Regions from separate parts of the Solibacillus sp. FSL W8-0474 genome, predicted to be linked through region 1. Evidence: a T-box and tRNA genes for the amino acid it is inferred to sense, from the RefSeq annotation. Region 1 holds a T-box; the other holds one or more tRNA genes.

Region 1 (11,066 bases):
CTCGCATTAAAATGGGGAAAATAAAGAAAGAGAAGGGTGTTAAATGATGGTGAAAAGAAGAGTTGTTGTAACAGGAATCGGCGCAGTAACGCCAGTAGGAAACAATGCAGAACAATCATGGGACAATGTAGTAGCAGGAAAATCAGGAATCGGACCACTAACGCGTGTAGATACGAGTAAATTTCCGGTGTCTGTTGCAGCGGAGGTAAAAGACTTTAATATAGAAGATTATATTGAGAAAAAAGAAGCACGAAAAATGGATCGCTTTACCCATTACGCACTAGCTGCTTCAATGATGGCTGCAAAAGATGCTAACCTTACGATTACAGAAGAAATGGCGCCTCGTGTTGGCGTTTGGATTGGCTCGGGAATTGGTGGAATGGAAACACATGAACAGCAATTTTTGACATTCCAAGAGCGTGGTGTTCGCCGAGTAAGTCCGTTCTTCGTACCAATGATGATTCCTGATATGGCTTCAGGCCAAGTATCGATTTATTTGGGAGCAAAAGGAGTCAACTCATGTACAGTCACAGCCTGTGCTTCAGGGACAAATTCAATCGGAGACGCTTTCAAAGTAATTGAACGCGGGGATGCGGATGTAATGATTACAGGAGGAACGGAAGCACCAATCGTAACAATGGCGGTTGCCGGCTTTTGTGCAAATACTGCATTATCTTTAAATCCAGACACTGCGACGGCATCACGTCCATTTGATAAAAATCGTGATGGCTTCGTTATTGGCGAAGGGGCAGGTATATTAATTCTGGAAGAATATGAACATGCAAAAGCGCGTGGCGCAAAAATTTATGGAGAAGTAGTTGGCTACGGTTCAACAGGAGATGCCCATCATATTACAGCTCCAGCCCCAAATGGTGAAGGGGCTGCACGAGCAATGAAAATGGCGTTGGATGATGCGAATGTCTCTCCAGAGCAAGTAGGATACATTAATGCACACGGTACGAGTACACCGTACAACGATTTATTTGAAACACAAGCAGTGAAAACGGTATTTGGCGATCATGCATACAAGTTGGCAATGAGTTCGACAAAAAGTATGACTGGTCACTTATTAGGAGCAGCAGGTGGTATTGAAGCGATTTTCACAGTACTTGCCCTAAAAGAAGGGATTTTACCTCCGACGATGAATTTACAAGACCCTGATCCGGAATGTGACTTGGACTATGTTGCAAATGCAGCAAGAAAAGCTGATGTGGAATATGGACTGAGCAATTCATTAGGTTTCGGCGGGCATAACGCTTGTTTATTATTTAAAAAATACACAGAGCAATAGGAAATATAAAAAACGAACGGACGAATTCTATCGTCCGTTCGTTTTTCGTATAGTTGTACAAAGGATGGTGTTTTGACACGCTTCGTACTATTTCTATTTTTTTATGGGCTTTGTGTAATGTCGATTAGTAATATGATTTTATACTTAAACTATCGGACATTGGGCTATTCATGGCATGCAGTAATGCTGTACATCCTTCATGGTGCAGAACTGTATTTGCTTCTAATAGCGGTAATCGGAATGGTTAGCGTCGTTTACGGCCTAATCCCATCGCGTTCTCCATTTTCTTAAGCGTTTTGGCTGCGATAGCATCCGCTTTAGCAGCTCCTTCATCTAAAATAAGATCAAGTTCCGGAGAGTCGATTAATGCATAATAGCGCTCTTGTATAGGTGCAATATGGTCGATAACAGCTTGTGCCACACCTGCTTTAAAATCGCCGTAGCCTTTGCCTTCGTATTTTTCTTCTAAATCCTTAATTGAAATTTCTGATAAGGCAGATTCAATAATAAGTAAATTGGATACGCCTGGCTTATTTTCAACGTCAAACTTCACAATTCCCTCAGAATCCGTTACAGCAGATTTGATTTTCTTTTCAATCTCTTTCGGTGTATCCAAAAGACGAATTGTTGCTTTCGTATTTGTATCTGATTTTGACATTTTTTTCGTCGGCTCCTGCAATGATTTGATACGGGCGCCTTCTTTTGGTAATTGAATATCAGGAATCGTTAAAACATCATTGTAACGCTTATTAAAACGTTCCGCTAAATCACGAGTTAGCTCGATATGTTGTTTTTGATCTTCACCTACTGGCACGATGTCTGTATTGTAAAGAAGAATATCGGCAGCCATTAACGGCGGGTATGTTAAAAGTGCGGCAGAAACGGATTCTTTACCAGTTGATTTATCTTTGAACTGTGTCATGCGCTCTAATTCACCGATTGAAGCGACACATTGCAGCATCCATCCTGCCTGTGCGTGCGCAGGTACTTCGGATTGGATAAATAAAATGGATTTTTCAGGATCAATACCGCATGCAATGTACATCGCTGCCAATGATCGGATATTTTTGCGCAATTCCAATCGATCTTGTGGAACGGTAATGGCATGTTGGTCGACGATGCAATAAATAGCATTATTGTCGTCCTGTAAAGCAGGGAATTGTTTAATTGCACCGATATAGTTTCCTAAAGTAATTGTTCCTGTTGGCTGTACGCCTGAAAAGATGGTTTTCATTGGGTGATTCCTCCTTAAAATGGGTAAATAAGATTTTCTTCCAAAATTACTTGAAGTAATTTTTAGACAAAAAAACATCATGCGTCCTCTATTATGTAAATAATAGAAGGGACGAATGATGTTAAAATCCGCGGTACCACCCAGCTTGCCTCAATTGGCCACTCTTCTTCGTAACGTGAAGGGAACGAGCTTAACTAATGGAACTTACATTTAAGTTCGTTCATCAAGCTAACTCGGAAGTCCATTCCATTTAATGAATGATCTGTTTGCACCAACCACAGATTCTCTAGGCATTCGCTTTAAATGTACTACTCTTCGTCATCGTTTTTTCATAATCTTGAAAGTGATTATATCGTAAATATTGAAAAGAAAGCAATTGTTTTATTTGAAAGAAATAGGAATAAAAATGCATTGTAGTGGAAATAGTAGTAAAATAATAAGCTGATTATTTGAAACAACAAATCTTCGTTCAGTTTAATTCTCATCTATATTTGAATAAATGAGAAAAAACATTCTGTCTTTTAAGTTTAAATCTATTAGCATAAGGGTACAAAAATGTTGTAGCACAAAAATAAAGAAAGTGCGCTTAATAGAGAAAAACATGTAATAAAAATTATTACGGTAGTTGAATTATTTGTTGACAATGTGTATTCAAACATGGCGTATTCATGTATAATAAGAACAGAATCTTAAATTAAATTAATTCTAAACTAAGTATTATATATTTACGCTTCCATATGAAATGAAGCTGCATATATCAGTTAAATTGAAATCAATTAGAGAGGAGTGAGACAATGTTAGTAACATTATTTACTTCACCAAGTTGTACTTCATGTCGAAAAGCAAAAGCATGGTTAGAGGAACATGATATCCCATATACAGAGCGCAATATTTTTTCGGAGCCACTTACAATTAGTGAGATTAAGGAAATTTTACGAATGACAGAAGATGGTACCGATGAAATTATTTCAACGCGATCGAAAATTTTCCAAAAATTGAATGTAGATGTTGAAACATTGCCATTGCAAAGATTATACGAGTTAATACAGGAATATCCAGGTCTTTTACGCCGACCGATTATATTGGACGAAAAACGTCTACAAGTTGGCTATAACGAAGATGAAATCCGTCGATTCCTACCTCGTAAAGTACGTGCTTACCAGCTTCAGGAAGCGCAACGCATGGTTAACTAAATAAAAGACACTCATGATGCTACGGTTGCCTAGGGTGCAATTGTGGCATCTTTTTTTTATTTCAGATCATATTAACAAGGAATTCTTTAATACTTGATTTAAACTGATGGGTACAATACAATTTCAATTATTCAAATAATTTATGCTGAATAATGTTTTTTCTTTTCATTTTTATCCAATCCATCATACAATAGAGTTATAGATACTTCCCATTTTTTTAGTATCTTAGTTCCGATGCAATAGAACGCCTTATTGTATGCATTTTGGAATATAAGTGACGTTCTATACAATGACTGTGAAGGGAGTTGAGGTCTAATGGACATCGAACGCATTAATGAAAATACGTTAAAACTATTTATTACGTATAGTGATATCGAAGACCGTGGTTATACGCGTGAAGAAATTTGGTACAATCGCGCTAAGGGAGAAGAGCTCTTTTGGGATATCATTGGCGAAGTAAATACAGATGATTATTTCGACTTAGATGGTCCGATTTGGATTCATATTAATGCTTCTGATAGTGGGTTAGAAGTCGTTGTAACTCGTGCATCTGTAGGGAATGATTCCGAAACTTCATCGATGGTTGGTACTTTTGAAGACGACCTTCATATAGCAGATCAATTAAACGAAATGGAAGAATCGATTTTCAATGCAATTGGTAAGGCAGCCAAAGATGAAGAGCAGACGCTTGAAAATGCACGATTCCGATTTAAAGATATTGATGAGCTAGTGCCTCTTGCAAAACGCGCAGCCCCGTTGGGAGTTAAATCTGCGCTGTATAAATGGGAGGACTACTACTATTTATATGTAGAGTTAGAAAGTCTGGAAATTCAAGAAGCGAAAAATGTCGTTGCATTATGCACTGAATATTTATCTGCTTCCAAAGTTACGAGACACCGCTTGGACGAATACGCGGAGACAATTATTCCAGAGGACTGCTTTGAAACAATCATCACATATTTTGAATAATCAAGTTGTTAAAGCCACCTTATTCAGGGTGGCTTTTTTGTCTGTATAATTGGACTTGTTTGCAGGCATAACCTATTGAAAATGTCACTTTCCCACTAGTTACTTATTATAAGTTGAAACCTGTTCTTCATTTGCTTACGATAGATAAAAAGGAGTGGAAAGCATTGTTGGTCGCACTGACAGAAAAACAACAGCTCTTTCATTTAACGTCAAAGCTCTCGGAACAGGAGCTGCAACAATTAAAGCAACGGCGGCAGTTTTATTGTCCCCAGTGCAGAGAGGAGCTTTTGCTGAAAGCTGGACAGATAAAAATTCCGCACTTTGCACATTATAAAAAAAGTAATTGCGATTCATTATTTTCGGAACGGGAATCAACCAACCATTTATTAGGCAAGCAGCAGCTATTTCAACATTTTACAAAGCTCAAGCTGCAACCAATGCTTGAACCCTATTTGCCCCTCCTCCGTCAACGACCAGATATTTTCATTTCTAAAATGGACAAGCAATATGCTATTGAATTTCAATGCAGCCCAATCTCGCAGGATCTTTTTCTACAGCGAACAAAAGGGTATATAAAGGCAAATATTACACCAATATGGCTATTGCATACACCGGAAAAATTTCAAGCATCAGGAATGTTGAAAATTTCAATTAATCATTTCAATGCTCAATTTATCCAACAGTATAACAATCAAAATTTTCTCCTCACCTATGATGTAAAAAGCAAAAACTTTTACTATTTGAGTAACTTAATTCATATCAATAAAATGCAGTACTTTGCATTTGTTAAAATACTTCCGTTACATCAACAGCAATTTCCATTCCTCATTCCCGATAAAGTCCCGAAGGAAATATTTCATGAGCTCCTCATTAGCTTCAGAAAATACCGTGACCAATATTTGCGACCTCGTATATTGCTGAGCAAAAAAGGGGTTAACGATCAATTTTTACGTGCTTTATATGAACTGCAGTTAACGACCACGAATTTACCATTGTATTTAGGGATTCCAGTAATGAATACAAATGCTTTTGACAGATTTTGTTTAGAGTGGCAAGTACAATTGTTTTATTTTATGAAATGTCACAGTCTTATTCCAAAAACGATGAACCAAAAGGCTATTCCGTATTTTTTTGAATGGATTGGTATGGAACAAACTAGTGAGAGGAAAGTGGCTGTTGTGCAGTATTTAAAAATATTAAGGAAGCTTAATATAGGGCAAGTACATGAAAGTATGAGCTTAAATAAACTTTTTGAAGCTCTATACGACGAATGGGTTGCAATTGGGTAGTGAAATTGATTAAATAGACTTATAATTTCGAATTTCGGAATATTAGGAGGCAAATGAATGGCTAAGCAAATTTTAACACGTGAAGAAGTACCGGAGCATTTAACTTGGGATTTAACAACAATTTTCGAGTCAGATGAGGCTTGGGAAGCAGAACTGAAAGAAGTGGACCAATTATCAAAGCAAGCTTCAGATTTTAAAGGGAAAGTAGCAGACAGTGCTGAAAGCTTATACAATACATTGCAATTTAGCGATGCATTATATGAGCGTCTGCACAAATTATATGTGTATTCTCATTTAAAGCATGACCAGGATACGACGAACAGCAAATATCAGGATTTGGACGGTCGCGTTCGTTCTGTTATTACGAATGTCGGAGCTGCATGGTCATTTATTACCCCTGAAATTTTAGCATTGGATGAAGCAACGCTAAACAGCTATGTGGAAAGCTATGAACCGCTTGCTCTATACAAACAGAGCTTGAAGGAAATTAACTTAGGCCGTCCGCACGTATTATCTGCAGAAAAAGAAGAGCTGTTAGCGCAAATGTCGGAAGTCGCTTCTTCAGCAAGCAAAACATTTAGTGCATTAAACAATGCCGATATCGAATTCCCTAAAATTATTGGAGAAGATGGGGAAGAAGTACAAATTACACACGGCAATTACATTACAATGCTGGAAAGTGATAATCGTGAAGTACGAGAGTCAGCTTTCAAAGCAGTATACAAAACATATGGTCAATATAAAAACACATTTGCGACAACTTTAGCAGGAAATGTGAAGGCGCATAATGCCAATGCAAAAATCCGTAATTACGATTCGGCACGTCATGCAGCATTAAGCAATAACTTTATTCCTGAAAAAGTATATGATCAGCTTATTTCAACAATCCATGATTATTTACCAGCACTACATCGCTACGTGGAACTGCGTAAACAAGTGTTAGGTGTAGATGAACTGCATATGTACGATCTATTTACACCGCTTGTAAAAGAAGTGAAAATGGAAGTAACATACGATGAAGCTATGAAAACGATGGTTGAAAGCTTTGCGCCTTTAGGTAAGGAATATCAGGAGACTGTTCAAAAAGGTTTGGATAGTCGTTGGGTTGACGTTTTAGAAAACAAAGGGAAGCGCAGTGGTGCCTATTCATCAGGTACATTCGGTACAAACCCATATGTTTTAATGAATTGGCAAAATAACGTAAACAATTTATACACATTGGCACATGAATTTGGTCACTCGATGCATAGTTATTATTCACGTGAGAATCAGCCATATCAATATTCTGATTACTCGATTTTCGTTGCGGAAGTTGCTTCGACATGCAATGAAGAGCTACTATTTGATCATTTGATGAAAACTTTGGATGATGAGAAGAAAAAAATATATCTATTAAATCAATGGCTGGATGGTTTCCGCGGTACAGTATTCCGTCAGACGATGTTTGCTGAATTTGAGCATATGATTCATGAGCTTGATGCAAAAGGTGAATCGATTACAGCTGAGAAGCTAACATCAATTTACTATGATTTGAACAAACAATATTTTGGTGACGCGATGACTGTTGATGAAGAAATTGGCCTTGAATGGGCACGTATTCCGCATTTCTATTACAACTATTACGTATACCAATATGCAACAGGTCAATCAGCTGCAACAGCTTTATCAAAACAAATATTGGAAGAGGGAGAACCAGCGGTAGAGCGCTATATTAACAACTTCCTAAAAGCAGGTTGCTCAGACTTCCCAATAGAAGTATTGAAAGCAGCAGGTGTTGATATGGAGTCACCAGAACCAATCGCACTTGCATGTAAGGTGTTTGAAGAAAAGTTAGATGAGTTAGAAAAGTTATTATTAAATAATTAATTGTTTGTGAAAACGCATCTGTTTCAGGTGCGTTTTTTGCTTTTGAAAACGGATTTTCTGTCCGTTATGCAATTTAACAGTCGAAAACTTCTTTCGGTTAAATCCGTGATAAACCGCTATATATCAATGATCTTCGCCTTTTTAACAGCCTTTGAACCAATGAAATTATGGAAACGCTTACTATATGACGAATTTGTGAAATTATAAAAGAATTATTGCAAGAAATATTATTCCATGATAGAGTAATATTTGTGAAATAAATCACATAACAAACATACACCCCTTTGTTTGAACGTGAACATTTCTCCCATCCCCTTTGTGAAAAAGAGGCGTCCTATCTCTCGAGGATAGAGGCGCCTCTTTTGTTTTTTTATACTTCTCCATAAATCCATGTAAAATTCTACATAACTATTTTCCTGCCTTTATTAGCGTTTCTCGGAGTTTATACTTAATTCTATTATAGGACAAAAAAACCAGCTCGCTTAAAGCGTCGCTGGTTAAAATAAATTTATAAGGGCAATTAAATAAAAGTGAATTTATAAAGAATGTGCTATTTTGCACGCCATAGTGTTATTTCATCAGTCATAATACGTTCTACTTTTTGTTGAAGCATCCGTTTTTTTAATTCACGTTCGGCAAGCTGTTCATTAATTGAATAAATTTCTGCAACTTCCGCAGTCGTCAAAATGCTGAAATGATCGAATAAATCATCTAAGGTAGGAACGGGTTGGCGAGTTAATTCTTCACCAAGTAATTCTGCTAAAATATGTTCATAGACTTCGTAATTGTATGAACCACTTACTTTTAATCCTTCATCTTCAATGCATTCGTTGAAAAATACAATACTTGGTACTTCATCAACTTCCATTTCCCGCGTTAAGTATAGGTCACATTGAAATGCACGGGCAGCTTCTTTGGAACCGAAGTCAGATACGAATTCCTCCATATCCAAGTTAACTTGCTGTGCTATTTCTATTAATGTTGCATGAGAATTAATATTTCGAGTATTAAGAACCGCTATTTCCTGTACTTTGTTTAAATAGCGGAAACCAGCTCGCTTACCTTGCAGTTCAGCGGCTTTAATTGCGATTGAAGGTAGTGCAGGATGTGTAATATCCAATTCCGCTCCGGAAACACAGCCTTTCATACGGCTAGTAATGCTGTTTAAAGCAGAGAGTTCCGTACTAAGGACATATCGACATGTAAAGTAATGACCATATTCTACTTGAAGCTTACGCAAAGTCATTTGCATAAGTAATGCTTTTTCACAAAGAGGGTCAATAAAAATATAAAGCTCAATGGGTTTATTACATGTGGACGGTGCAACAGGTTGCTGTAAAAGTTGGACATTATTCACTCAAATCCCTCCTCATCATTTGGGGCGTTAACCATATGGTGAGCAGTCATCACGAGACGCTTATAGTAAACTTCGCGGAATTTACCGTCTAAGCCAACCTCGTCCATCGCTTCTGCCATACATTCTAGCCATGCCTGGGCACGATCGGGTGTAATTTTAAAATGCATATGTCGGGCACGCATCATTGGATGACCGTGTTCTTCAGTGAAGAGATTGGGCCCCCCTAGATACTGCGTTTGGAATTGTATTTGTTTACGAATTGTTTCTGTTAAATCATCTGGAAAAATAGGAATTAATAATGGATGCTTCGCCACTCGAGAGTAGAACGCGTTAATTAATTCAGAAAGCTTTTCAGCGCCGAGTTCCTCATAAGGAATCGTATAATTTCGATTCATTAGTTATACTCCTTTGTGTCTTTCTTAGCCCTTTAATGAAATAGGAATGACGTTTCCGTAATATAAATTTCATTTAGGCGTTACATTCATTCTAGCAACGGAATGATGTTTTAACAAATAAAGTGCCCTGCAAAAAATTTGAAGGGCTCTTTACATCCATATAAAATATGCTAGAAATGCATATATATAGTAGGTTTAATTGTTTATTAAAAAAATTTACAGTAGGAACATTTACATGTTAGAAATTTCAATAATAACGTCAATTAGGAAATAAATGACATTTTGTGTAGCTACACGTTTATATAATCCATTACTTTTTTGACATAATTTTGAGTTTCCTGGAAAGGAGGGATTCCTCCATATTTCTTTACATTTCCTGGACCGGCATTATAAGCGGCAAGAGCTGTCTCTATATTGTTATCGAACTGATTCAGCATTTGACGTAAATATTTGGCTCCACCCATAATATTCTGTTCAGGGTCAAAGCGGTCTTTCACCCCTAGAAAGTTTGCAGTAGCCGGCATTAGTTGCATTAAGCCAGATGCCCCAGCACCACTAATAGCAGACGGATTGAAATTTGATTCCTGCTTCATTACAGCGGTAATTAATTTTTCAGGAATATTGTACTTCTTTGCGGCAGCTGCAATTTCTGCTTGATATTTTTCTGCCCCATTAAAGAAATTATTTATATCGTTATTACGCGTATAATCTGTCATATATGATTCAAGATTAGTTGGTGATACGTTCGTTGCTTGGAGGTAATGTGAACCAGCCAAATCTGTTAAGTTATTTGAATTTTCTAACAAAAATGAAGTGATATAGTTATTGATAGTTGAATTTTGCTGTTCTGAATTTGTGAATTGCTGTAAGGTACCTACATCGCCAAGCCCATTAAGGGATTGACCATTTAATATATCGCTCATTAAATCAGAAAATAAAGTTGAGTTCGATGATGGTAATGTACTTGTGCCTGGTTGGTGTGATGTATTGATGTTTTGCATTGCCTGTAGTTCCAACAATGACTTCATTGATGAAATATCCATGACAGCACCTAGCCTTTCTGATTATTCAATGCCGTCATAAATCGCACAATTTTCTTTTGTGCGGGCTGCGGCTCAATTGAATGTTTCGCTAAAAATGATGAAAAAATTATTTTTCCAATCTTTTCATCATTTGTCTCATATTCTACCTCATAATCGTCGCAGTGCAAATAAAAAGAATGATCGAACACCAGTAAGCCTCCCTCGTAAGGTATCTCTACACGGTCTGTTGTCAATGATCCGTAGCACTTCAACGTGTTCATAGGAATGTCAAAAAGTGCTAATCTTTCATTTACAGTAGGCAATGTAATCCTTTTGCCAGCCAACATTTGATCGGCTTGTTCTCTTGTTATATAATCGGTTGTTTCTAAATGTTGATGTTCTGAAGTTTTTTCTTTTAATGTACACTCAATTGTTTCCCCGAACTCTCGA
Region 2 (11,066 bases), 2.6 Mb from region 1:
TAGCCTGATATTGAATTTTGGTACAACTTGTACAGGATAGGTAGGAGCCAGAGATCCCGGAGCGCCAGCTTCGGAGGAGGCGTCGGTGGGATACTACCCTGGTTGTATTGAACTTCTAACCCATGCCCCTTAGCGGGGTAGGAGACAGTGTCAGGCGGACAGTTTGACTGGGGCGGTCGCCTCCTAAAGAGTAACGGAGGCGCCCAAAGGTTCCCTCAGAATGGTTGGAAATCATTCGAAGAGTGTAAAGGCATAAGGGAGCTTGACTGCGAGACCTACAAGTCGAGCAGGGTCGAAAGACGGGCTTAGTGATCCGGTGGTTCCGCATGGAAGGGCCATCGCTCAACGGATAAAAGCTACCCCGGGGATAACAGGCTTATCTCCCCCAAGAGTCCACATCGACGGGGAGGTTTGGCACCTCGATGTCGGCTCATCGCATCCTGGGGCTGTAGTCGGTCCCAAGGGTTGGGCTGTTCGCCCATTAAAGCGGTACGCGAGCTGGGTTCAGAACGTCGTGAGACAGTTCGGTCCCTATCCGTCGTGGGCGTAGGAAATTTGAGAGGAGCTGTCCTTAGTACGAGAGGACCGGGATGGACACACCGCTGGTGTACCAGTTGTCTTGCCAAAGGCATCGCTGGGTAGCTATGTGTGGACGGGATAAGTGCTGAAAGCATCTAAGCATGAAGCCCCCCTCAAGATGAGATTTCCCATTACGCAAGTAAGTAAGACCCCTGAAAGACGATCAGGTAGATAGGTTCGAGGTGGAAGTGCGGTGACGCATGCAGCTGACGAATACTAATCGGTCGAGGACTTAACCACATTTTATTGCACAAATTCAATGAAACGTTTATCCAGTTTTGAAAGAATGAATTTATTATAAAAAACACTTGCCAAATAAGGAAAGTGTGGTATAATAAATAAGGTCTTTCTGAAAAATAGTCTAGTGATGATGGCAAAGAGGTCACACCCGTTCCCATACCGAACACGGAAGTTAAGCTCTTTAGCGCCGATGGTAGTTGGGGGCTTCCCCCTGTGAGAGTAGGACGTCGCTAGGCTGTATAGAAATATTCCGAAGTAGCTCAGTTGGTAGAGCATCCGGCTGTTAACCGGCAGGTCGCAGGTTCGAGTCCTGCCTTCGGAGCCATTAACTCTTGGAGAGTTGTCCGAGTGGCCGAAGGAGCACGATTGGAAATCGTGTATGCGGGTAACCCTGCATCAAGGGTTCAAATCCCTTACTCTCCGCCAGCCATTTATTAAAATGGCCCGTTGGTCAAGTGGTTAAGACACCGCCCTTTCACGGCGGTAACACGGGTTCGAATCCCGTACGGGTCACCATTCATTTCATTAATATCCAGCATGGAGGATTAGCTCAGCTGGGAGAGCACCTGCCTTACAAGCAGGGGGTCGGCGGTTCGAGCCCGTCATCCTCCACCATTCAAATTTTAAATCATAGTATTGTCGCGGGGTGGAGCAGTGGTAGCTCGTCGGGCTCATAACCCGAAGGTCACAGGTTCAAGTCCTGTCCCCGCAACCAAATGGTCCCGTGGTGTAGCGGTTAACATGCCTGCCTGTCACGCAGGAGATCGCCGGTTCGATCCCGGTCGGGACCGCCATTTTTAAAATACTACATATTAATATGGGTTTGTAGCTCAGTTGGTAGAGCATTAGATTGAAGCTCTAAGTGTCGGCGGTTCGATTCCGTCCAAACCCACCATATTTTTGCCGGTGTAGCTCAGTTGGTAGAGCAACTGACTTGTAATCAGTAGGTCGAGGGTTCGACTCCTTTCGCCGGCACCATTACCTGGAGGGGTAGCGAAGTGGCTAAACGCGGCGGACTGTAAATCCGCTCCTTAGGGTTCGGCGGTTCGAATCCGTCCCCCTCCACCATCCTTTTAATAGGGGCATAGTTTAAAGGTAGAACTACGGTCTCCAAAACCGTCAGTGTGGGTTCGATTCCTACTGCCCCTGCCAATAAATTCAAAAACTCAAAATAATATAGTGGCGGTTGTGGCGAAGTGGTTAACGCACCTGATTGTGGTTCAGGCATTCGTGGGTTCGATTCCCATCAGTCGCCCCATTTTTATTTAGGTTTAAGAGTTAAAATTATAATATAGTGGCGGTTGTGGCGAAGTGGTTAACGCACCTGATTGTGGTTCAGGCATTCGTGGGTTCGATTCCCATCAGTCGCCCCATTATATTAAAAGCTTTGGGGTATAGCCAAGCGGTAAGGCAACGGATTTTGATTCCGTCATGCCCTGGTTCGAATCCAGGTTCCCCAGCCATTTTTTTTTGCGGAAGTAGTTCAGTGGTAGAACACCACCTTGCCAAGGTGGGGGTCGCGAGTTCGAACCTCGTCTTCCGCTCCAATATGGCGGCATAGCCAAGTGGTAAGGCACAGGTCTGCAACACCTTTATCACCGGTTCAAATCCGGTTGCCGCCTCCATATTTAATTAATCGGTAATTCCGGTTTTTTTTTACCCTTTTTTATTTTGCCGATATGGCGGAATTGGCAGACGCGCCGGACTCAAAATCCGGTTCCTTCTGGAGTGCCGGTTCGACCCCGGCTATCGGTATCATTGAGTTCAAGTTAGAACTATTAAAACACCCTCAAAGTCTTGATTACAGGCTTTGAGGGTGTTTTCGTTTACTATAGTTTATTTTTTAGTTGAGAAGGAATTACAGTACTACAACAGTTGGCTTACAAACATCGAAGAAAACAAAACGTTTTCTCGTATTATATTTACAATTATTTACTTCTTTTATATAATGAATGTAAAGTTAGCTTTACGTAAAATATACTTTACTTTAGGTAGGTAAAAATGAAAAATAATATTAAGGATTTACGTACACGGTACGGTTTATCACAGGATGGCTTAGCTGAAAATTTAAAAGTTTCTAGGCAAACGATTATTTCTTTGGAAAAGGGACGTTATAACCCTTCCATTACATTGGCATTTAAGTTAGCCCGTCAGTTTAACTGTCACATTGAGGATATATTTATTTATGAGGAGGACAATCAATAATGATCACTGGAAACCGGTCATTCTTTTTGTTTATCGGTATCTTTATGCTTTTAATAGGTATTTTGATTAATGGATCTCATATGTTTTCTGGGAAGTTTCCTGATGCATTAATGGTAATTACCCTTTCAATAATGGCGTTTAGTTTGGCTTATTTAGAACCTCACTTTGCAGCAAAAGATGAACGTGCTCAAAAGATTCGAGAACGTGCAACATACATTAGTTATTTTTGGGGAGTGATATTTGCCATTATATTAATGTTGATATTTAACCCATTGTCTCCTCTAAATGTTTCAGCCTTTCAAGTGTTATCACTATTCATTGCATTATATATTTCAGTCGTATTTTTAAATATGGTTTATTATGCAAAAAAGTACTAGTTTACAATGTCCTGCCCTTTTTCCGGCTTGAAATTCATTCCTAACATATTAATTAATTATATGGGTACAATTAAAGTTAAATCGTATTTATTAAAAGGAAATATGAACTGTTTTATATAGCATATTAAAAATTTATGCTATAAAATTAACGTATTGATGTAAGGAACTTAGAATGATATTTATATTTGAATTATATAAGCATAGGGAGTAGGGGAATGAATGAATGCTGTAACAAATTTAAAATGGGTTGAAGCGACAGATTATGATGAAGTGAGTAAAATTGCTGCAAGTATTTTTGTAGAGCAGTTAAAGGAAAATAGTAAAACTGTTTTTGGGATGGCAACTGGAAGTACACCTGAAGGGTTTTATAAAGAACTAGTATCAATATATAAGGAAGGGAATATTTCCTTTGCTCAGGCTAAGTCTTTTAACTTGGACGAATATATTGGTATTAATCCATCTAATGAGGCAAGTTACCATTACTATATGGACCACAACTTATTTAATCATATTGATATGAAGCAGGAAAATATCTACTTACCAATAGGTAATGCAGCAAATATTGAAAAAGCAGCAATGGATTATGATGCAATGATTGAAGCAGCAGGGAATATTGATATTCAGCTATTAGGTATTGGTGTTAATGGACATATTGGCTTTAATGAGCCAGGAACACCATTCGATTTAGGTACAAACGTTATAGAGTTAGCTGAGTCGACTCGTGAAGCGAATAAAATTTACTTCGACTCAATCGATGATGTACCGACACATGCAATTACTATGGGTATTAAAACAATTATGAAATCAAAAAAGATTGTCTTACTAATTGCAGGTGTAGCGAAGCAAGAAGCATTTGATCGTCTTCGTAGTGGTGAAGTTACAGAAGACTTCCCAGCAAGTGTATTAAACTATCATCCAGACGTAACTGTTATTTATACGGGAGTAGAATAATTAAGAGGAGTGCTGATGATGCACTCCTTTTAATTTACTTTTTATAGATGAAATAAATACCCCGACAATTATGGCAACCCCGCCGATTAATTGTGCAAGTAGTAACTTTTCATTTAAAAAGATTACTGCAAAGATGCTAGCAAACAGAGGGATAAAGTTTAAGTAAATTCCTGCCTTGTTCGCACCTAATGCTACAACGCCTGTATTCCAGCTTAGAAATGCCACAATCGATGCAATGACTCCAACATAAAAAATAGCTCCAATAGTAGTAGTGCTCCATACAATAGTTTGTGATGTAGTGAGTAGTTCATATAACATAAATGGGAGCAGCATTAAAGCACCTATAGCAATTGTTACTAAAAATGTTGAATAGCCAGGGAGCCTGCCAGCATACTTCTTAATAAGCAATGAATAAATACTCCAACAACACACTGCCACTAGTACAATCAAATCTCCTTTATTAAATGAATAGGCAAGTAAGCTTTGTAATGAGCCCCCGGAAATAATAAAAGACACGCCTCCCAGAGAAATTACTGTACCTAACAATTGATATTTAGTTAAACGTTCTTTTAAGAAGAGAAAGCTTAATATGTATATAATTATCGGTGTGGAAGAATTCATTAAAGATGCATTGATGGATGTAGTATAATACAAACCGATATAAACGAGCGTATTGAATGCAGCGACTCCTGTCAAAGCTAACATAATGACGGCCACCCAATTTTGCTTGAGTGCATCCCATTCCTTTTTTGTCCTCTTGTACGCAATGGGGAAAAATACGGCAAAGGCAACAATCCAGCGTAAAAATGCCAGGGTTATAGGAGGAATTTCTCCAGTAACGGCGCGACCAATTACAAAGTTACCGCCCCATAATAAAGTAGCAAATATGAGAAGTACCTGTGGTGGGTATTTCATTAAATAGCAGCCCCTTAATATTGGAAAAATAATTTTATCTATTATAGGGACAACCTGGGGGGAATTGCAATGCGCTTTACATAAAACGCTATGATACAATAGCGACAGAAGCAAAAGGAGGTCATTTACTTGAAAATACGACCAGCAAGATTACAGCATGGAGATACAGTAGGATTAGTAAATTTAAGCAGCCCGCTTAATATAGAATCTTTAGGGGACAAATTAGCAATATTGGACGAGCTTGGTTTGAAATATAAGCTAGGCAATACGATCCAAGCGTATGACGGCTTTTTAGCAGGTACTGACGAGGAACGATTAGAAGATTTTCATCAAATGATTCGTGATCCGGAAGTGAAAGCGGTCTTTTTAGTAAAAGGTGGTTACGGTATTTCTCGAATTATTGATAAAATTAGCTACCCGTTAATCGAGGACAATCCGAAAATCATTTGGGGCTTTTCGGATGTTACTGCATTACATACACAAGTGAATGAGTTTTCGAATGTCGTTACATTCCACGGTCCTATGTTATCTAGTTCAAAAGGGGAACTTGATCCATTATCGAAAAAGATGTTTCAGCAATTATTCCAACCGATTGAAATTCAGTATACCGAAAGCATATCATCACTTCGTACAATCGTACCTGGCGTTGTACGCGGTGAGTTAACAGGTGGTAATCTGAATCGCCTTGTTAGTACACTTGGAACAAAATTTGAAATCGATGTACGGAAAAAAATTGTTTTGATCGAGGATATCGGTGAATCGATAGAACAAATTGATTTATCATTAAACCAATTACGTCTCTCCAGAAAGCTTGAGCTTGCTGCAGGCTTCGTTATAGGCGATTTTAATATGCTTAGCAGTGGATATAGCTATGATGATGTTATGAACGTTATAGAAGGGTATATAAAGCCCTTAAACAAACCTGCAGTAGCAGGATTTAAATTTGGTCATTGCGAACCAAATATTGCGATACCACTAGGAGTAGAAGCTATTCTAGATGCGGATGAAAAAACATTACGGATATTACCGGGTGTAGAATAATAATAGGAAATCAATAACAAAGACACCTTTTCACTACATAGTGAGCAGGTGTCTTTTAATAACGAGCGACGGAAATACACAATTTAGTTTGTAGTTATCTTTTACAATAGTTGGTCATTAGTGAAAGGTAACGTTGTAACAGTTAAAAGTTGATTGGTTTTTCTAAGTTTGCCTAAGCAAAAATCGCTCGTTATTACCTAGATTGGAGTCTCACCGCTCTAGGATTAGAAGTAGTTGCTATCATCAAATTCGATTTCTACTTGGTAGTTTTTAGCGTTAATTAAATTGGAAAGGCGATGTGCTTCCTTTTCCAGCTCGTTCGCACGATTACGATATGTCATCGGATCATACAGTGCTACACGGTATAGGATAGCTTCACCAGAATTGTGGTAGAATGCTTCTTTTTCTTCAGAACCTAAGCTTTTACATAAGGCAGCTTCTGCACGTAACTGGCTAGCAAGTTCGATCGCTTCTACAATAGGCATTTCCTCGTCTTTAAATACGATTAGATTATCAATATTTGCACGGTAAATGAGTGAATCCAGCTTACGAGAGTCATACCGTAATTGTTTTAATTCAGCTTCAAGCATTTCAAGTGTATAATCGGGCCTTTTTGGTTGTTCACCTTTTTCAATAATAACATGTGTTAGTTGATTTACAGCAAATGTACGTTCTTGAATTTTCTTTGTAATAACGCTTTTTAGTTTTACAGCCTCTGCTAGATTAATGCTCACACTATCAGCTCCTTAAAAATGAATTTTTTTATTCTCCGTTGAAAGGACATGCGCCTCAAACTCGCCACCGCTTACTTGGGTAAACATTTTTCCGGCACTGTTTAATAACTTTTGTGCTTCCTGTTCACTAATCGATGGGCGTAAATAAAAGATTTGCAATGCATTAGTCGTTACTTCAGTTACCGCAGTTCGCTTTGAATCAACATATGGGCTACCGAATGGACCGAACGTATCTTTTAAATAAATGATATTTTCCAATGTGTTGTAACGACCATTTATTCCTTCATAGCCTGTTGATGCATTACCAACTTGTATTTCAACATTTCCTTGAATACCATCCAAATCATATATGCCGACTGGAATTTCAAATTGCAATGAAAAGAAATTATTCAAATCTACCGCTATATGAAACGGTGTTAAATATTGCTGTTTAGCGATACGTCGCATTAAGCTTTCGGCAGAGTGACGATAACGATTTGGATCGGCACCATAAGATTTCCAAAGCTGGCGCCATTCTTTAATTCCAGTTCGCTCAGTTACAGGTTTTTCCTGTAATTCTAAATATAAATTTTCCTGATATAGTTGCGTGCGACCTTTAATCATTTGAGGAGATTCCTCTACGATAATTTTGCTATAATGGATAAGGCCAATTTTAAATTGTTCATTCACTGTAAAGAGTGAGTCATTAATAGTAATATTCAAATACAGCACCTACTTAAATAATAATATTGGATAATTATGTAATATAAAATAACTTGTATTCATTGTATCATTTGAAAGGAGCAAGTGAAATGAAAGTATCTCAACTTCAAGAAGAATTAATTCAATACGCAATTTCTATTGGGGTAGATAAAATCGGATTTACAACCGCTGCTCCGTTTCATGAACTGAAAAACCGTTTACGACGACAGCAACAATTAGGCTATCAGTCGGGATTTGAAGAATCGGATATTGAGCTTCGTACAGAGCCGTTAAAATTATTGGAAGATGCCGAAAGTATTATTGCTATTGCAATAGCTTACCCCTCCCGAATGCAGGATGCTCCACAGGGGAAAAAGGGAGAACGCCGTGGAATCTTTTGTCGTGCTTCATGGGGAGTCGATTATCATACAGCAGTGCGTGAACGTCTTCAGCTTATTGAATCATGGCTACAAGAAAGAGTACCAAATGTGAAGGTGAAATCGATGGTCGATACAGGGGAGCTTGTCGATCGCGCTGTAGCAGAGCGAGCTGGAATCGGGTGGAGCGGGAAAAACTGTTCCATTATTACACCTGAGTTTGGTTCTTACGTATATTTAGGTGAAATTATGACAAATTTACCTTTTGCTCCTGATACACCGATAGAGGATGAATGTGGAGACTGTAATTTATGCATTGACGTCTGTCCAACGGGTGCAATTGTAGCACCAGGTCAACTGAATTCACAGCGATGTATTGCTTTTTTAACACAAACAAAAGGGTTTTTGCCTGATGAATTTCGTAGTAAAATAGGGAATCGTTTGTACGGCTGTGATACATGCCAAACAGTATGTCCGAAAAATAAAGGAAAACTAAATTGGATTCATGAAGAATTCAAACCGGATCCTGAAATTGCCAAACCTTTACTTCTGCCTCTTTTATCAATCTCCAATAAAGAATTTAAAGCTAAATTTGGTCATGTTTCGGGTTCATGGCGCGGTAAAAAGCCAATTCAGCGCAATGCCATATTAGCATTGGCTCACTTTAAAGAAGAATCGGCAATGCCTGATTTAGTTCAGGTGCTGCAAAAAGACGAACGCCCGGTATTAAGAGGGACGGCCGCATGGGCAATTGGAAAAATAGGAACAAATGAAGCCGAGGGAATTTTATTGGCTGCCAAAAAAATAGAGCAAGATGAAGAAGTGCTAGCTGAAATAGAAAAAGGACTAGCAATGTTAAATCAATAAGAGAGAAGGATTTTGAAGTGCCAAACCATATTGTGTTATACCAACCGGAAATACCGGCAAATACAGGAAATATTGCACGTACATGTGCTGGAACGAATACATCTTTGCATTTAATACGTCCATTAGGATTTTCGACAGACGATAAAATGTTAAAACGTGCAGGATTGGATTATTGGGAGCATGTTAATGTTGTGTATCATGATTCTTTAGAAGAATTTATTGAGTACAGTAAGAATGGAGATTTATATTTAATTGAGACTTATAGTGATGAGCCTTTTACAACACATGATTTTAGTGATACGTCACGGGACATCTACTTTATGTTCGGAAGAGAAACGACCGGTTTACCGAAAGAGTTTGCAAAGGAACGTGCCGATATGTGCCTGCGCATTCCGCAAAGTGACCATATTCGCTCACTAAACTTATCAAACACAGCAGCCATCGTTATTTATGAAGCTTTAAGACAACAAAACTATCCAGGATTAAAATAAAAAAGGCAAGAAGCAGATTAATTTGCTTCTTGCCTTTTATTATTTCATTTTAGCTTCTATCGCGTGTGAAAGTTTTGCTGACAAATTATCATTATCGAATAGCGTAAGGCGAATGAAGCTTTCATCCATATCAAAAGCTTCTGATAAAAATCCTCCAAGGCCGCGTGCTCGTCGGTCGACTTGCAGTAGAATTTCAACCGAGTTAGGTGAATGACCTAAAAAGACTAACTCTAGCTCGTCTAGATACCGGCGATACGTTTGATTAGTAGGGGTAAATTCAAATTCCTGCACAATTGGTGTTTGGCGACGTAAATAAGATGGCGCTTGCTCATTGTCTACTTTACGTAATCGAAAACCAATGTTTTGAATTGCTGTTAACACACTATTTGCCAGAGGTGATGGCTGAATATCAATAAAGTCTTTATCTTTCGGATCCACAGCATTTTTAATGTCTAATCCAGTTTGAATCCACACTCGAGATTTACCTATAGTAATTGGAACTACAGAAGGTAAAGGAAATGCGAAGGGGATTTCACGTTTTTCATTTGCTTGAATTATAAACGGCTCATTTAGTTGGAACTGGGAAAGCATTGCTTGATCATTAATTTTTTTGTCATCGATTTCACGTATGAAATTTGTATAAAGTGATAAATAGATAGCATCAATTTGTTGCTCAGTACTCCCTCCAGTAATTTCCACTACACCCGTTACATTTTCATCTAATGTATAAGAAGATTTGTGTAATTTTGTATCAACTTTAGCAGAACCGATTCCTACACTCGCTAAAACTTTATTAAATAGTGACAATAAAATTCCTCCATTGTATGTTAAGTAATAATTTATACGCTGGAGGGAAAAGAAAGTTTCAAAAATATTTTATTCTCCGTCTACTGTAAACACGATTCTTAGACCATTAGGATCGATTGTTGAGAAAAGTTGTTTACCGCCATATGCAGGTGCTTCAGCAAAGGTCTCAACGACGAAATTATTGTCTATTAAACTTTGCTTAACTTCATCTGCATATTGCTCGTCTTTTAATACAATCGTAAATGATTTTAGACCGACCATATTCTCTGTTGGTACATGACCATTATTACTGTTCCAAGTATTCATACCGAAATGGTGATGGTACTTTCCTGTAGAGACGAACAGAGCCTGTGCACCATAACGCGTTACGACATTATAATCTAATACATTTGTATAAAATTGTTCTGATTTGTCTAGATTTACTACTGATAAGTGAACATGACCCATTACCGTATCAGCAGGTAAACCAGCCCATTTTCCATCTGCAGCTTCTAAAATAGGTTGGAAATTAAGTTGTTCTGTTACCATATGCACTTGTTCATGTTCATTCCATGTCCATTCTGTTTCGTCACGGTCTATGTAGATTTCGATTCCATTCCCGTCAGGATCATTTAAATAGAGTGCTTCGGATACGTCATGATCTGCTGCTCCAAGGCGAATATTTAAGTCAACAAAGTGCTGTACGATGTTTCCTAAGTCCTTGCGAGAGGGTAATAGTAATGCTAAGTGGTATAAACCTGCAAACCCTTGTTTTAGAGGTAGAGCATTTTGTACTTCCACAAGAGAAACTAAGCTCGTTTG

What was found. A T-box is a leader RNA that pairs with one kind of tRNA and senses whether it is charged. The one in region 1 lies ahead of trpS (tryptophan--tRNA ligase), so its partner is inferred to be a tRNA-Trp.
Region 2: it has a tRNA-Trp gene. The T-box ahead of trpS (tryptophan--tRNA ligase) is inferred to sense a tRNA for this amino acid. The anticodon was not compared.

The regions. Positions count from the first base shown of each region.
Region 1 is NZ_JBBOQJ010000001.1:792,250-803,315, forward strand. Features, by position in the region: gene NYE67_RS03815 (beta-ketoacyl-ACP synthase III) at 1-24, shown strand, start outside; gene fabF (beta-ketoacyl-ACP synthase II) at 47-1,291, shown strand; gene trpS (tryptophan--tRNA ligase) at 1,536-2,525, opposite strand; T-box leader at 2,630-2,856, opposite strand; gene spxA (transcriptional regulator SpxA) at 3,320-3,718, shown strand; gene mecA (adaptor protein MecA) at 4,034-4,687, shown strand; gene NYE67_RS03840 (competence protein CoiA) at 4,819-5,976, shown strand; gene pepF (oligoendopeptidase F) at 6,034-7,842, shown strand; gene NYE67_RS03850 (DsbA family protein) at 8,393-9,199, opposite strand; gene NYE67_RS03855 (globin domain-containing protein) at 9,196-9,594, opposite strand; gene NYE67_RS03860 (lytic transglycosylase domain-containing protein) at 9,885-10,637, opposite strand; gene NYE67_RS03865 (CYTH domain-containing protein) at 10,646-11,066, opposite strand, start outside.
Region 2 is NZ_JBBOQJ010000001.1:3,423,249-3,434,314, reverse strand. Features, by position in the region: rRNA gene NYE67_RS17505 (23S ribosomal RNA) at 1-819, shown strand, start outside; rRNA gene rrf (5S ribosomal RNA) at 940-1,055, shown strand; tRNA gene NYE67_RS17495 (tRNA-Asn) at 1,069-1,144, shown strand; tRNA gene NYE67_RS17490 (tRNA-Ser) at 1,154-1,245, shown strand; tRNA gene NYE67_RS17485 (tRNA-Glu) at 1,261-1,335, shown strand; tRNA gene NYE67_RS17480 (tRNA-Val) at 1,359-1,434, shown strand; tRNA gene NYE67_RS17475 (tRNA-Met) at 1,460-1,534, shown strand; tRNA gene NYE67_RS17470 (tRNA-Asp) at 1,538-1,613, shown strand; tRNA gene NYE67_RS17465 (tRNA-Phe) at 1,639-1,714, shown strand; tRNA gene NYE67_RS17460 (tRNA-Thr) at 1,722-1,797, shown strand; tRNA gene NYE67_RS17455 (tRNA-Tyr) at 1,804-1,887, shown strand; tRNA gene NYE67_RS17450 (tRNA-Trp) at 1,898-1,971, shown strand; tRNA gene NYE67_RS17445 (tRNA-His) at 2,002-2,077, shown strand; tRNA gene NYE67_RS17440 (tRNA-His) at 2,117-2,192, shown strand; tRNA gene NYE67_RS17435 (tRNA-Gln) at 2,208-2,282, shown strand; tRNA gene NYE67_RS17430 (tRNA-Gly) at 2,292-2,366, shown strand; tRNA gene NYE67_RS17425 (tRNA-Cys) at 2,371-2,444, shown strand; tRNA gene NYE67_RS17420 (tRNA-Leu) at 2,493-2,574, shown strand; gene NYE67_RS17415 (helix-turn-helix transcriptional regulator) at 2,821-3,024, shown strand; gene NYE67_RS17410 (hypothetical protein) at 3,024-3,401, shown strand; gene nagB (glucosamine-6-phosphate deaminase) at 3,621-4,352, shown strand; gene NYE67_RS17400 (DMT family transporter) at 4,353-5,267, opposite strand; gene NYE67_RS17395 (S66 peptidase family protein) at 5,397-6,308, shown strand; gene NYE67_RS17390 (DIP1984 family protein) at 6,533-7,042, opposite strand; gene NYE67_RS17385 (B3/B4 domain-containing protein) at 7,055-7,744, opposite strand; gene queG (tRNA epoxyqueuosine(34) reductase QueG) at 7,834-8,967, shown strand; gene trmL (tRNA (uridine(34)/cytosine(34)/5-carboxymethylaminomethyluridine(34)-2'-O)-methyltransferase TrmL) at 8,985-9,458, shown strand; gene NYE67_RS17370 (sporulation protein) at 9,498-10,265, opposite strand; gene NYE67_RS17365 (VOC family protein) at 10,335-11,066, opposite strand, start outside.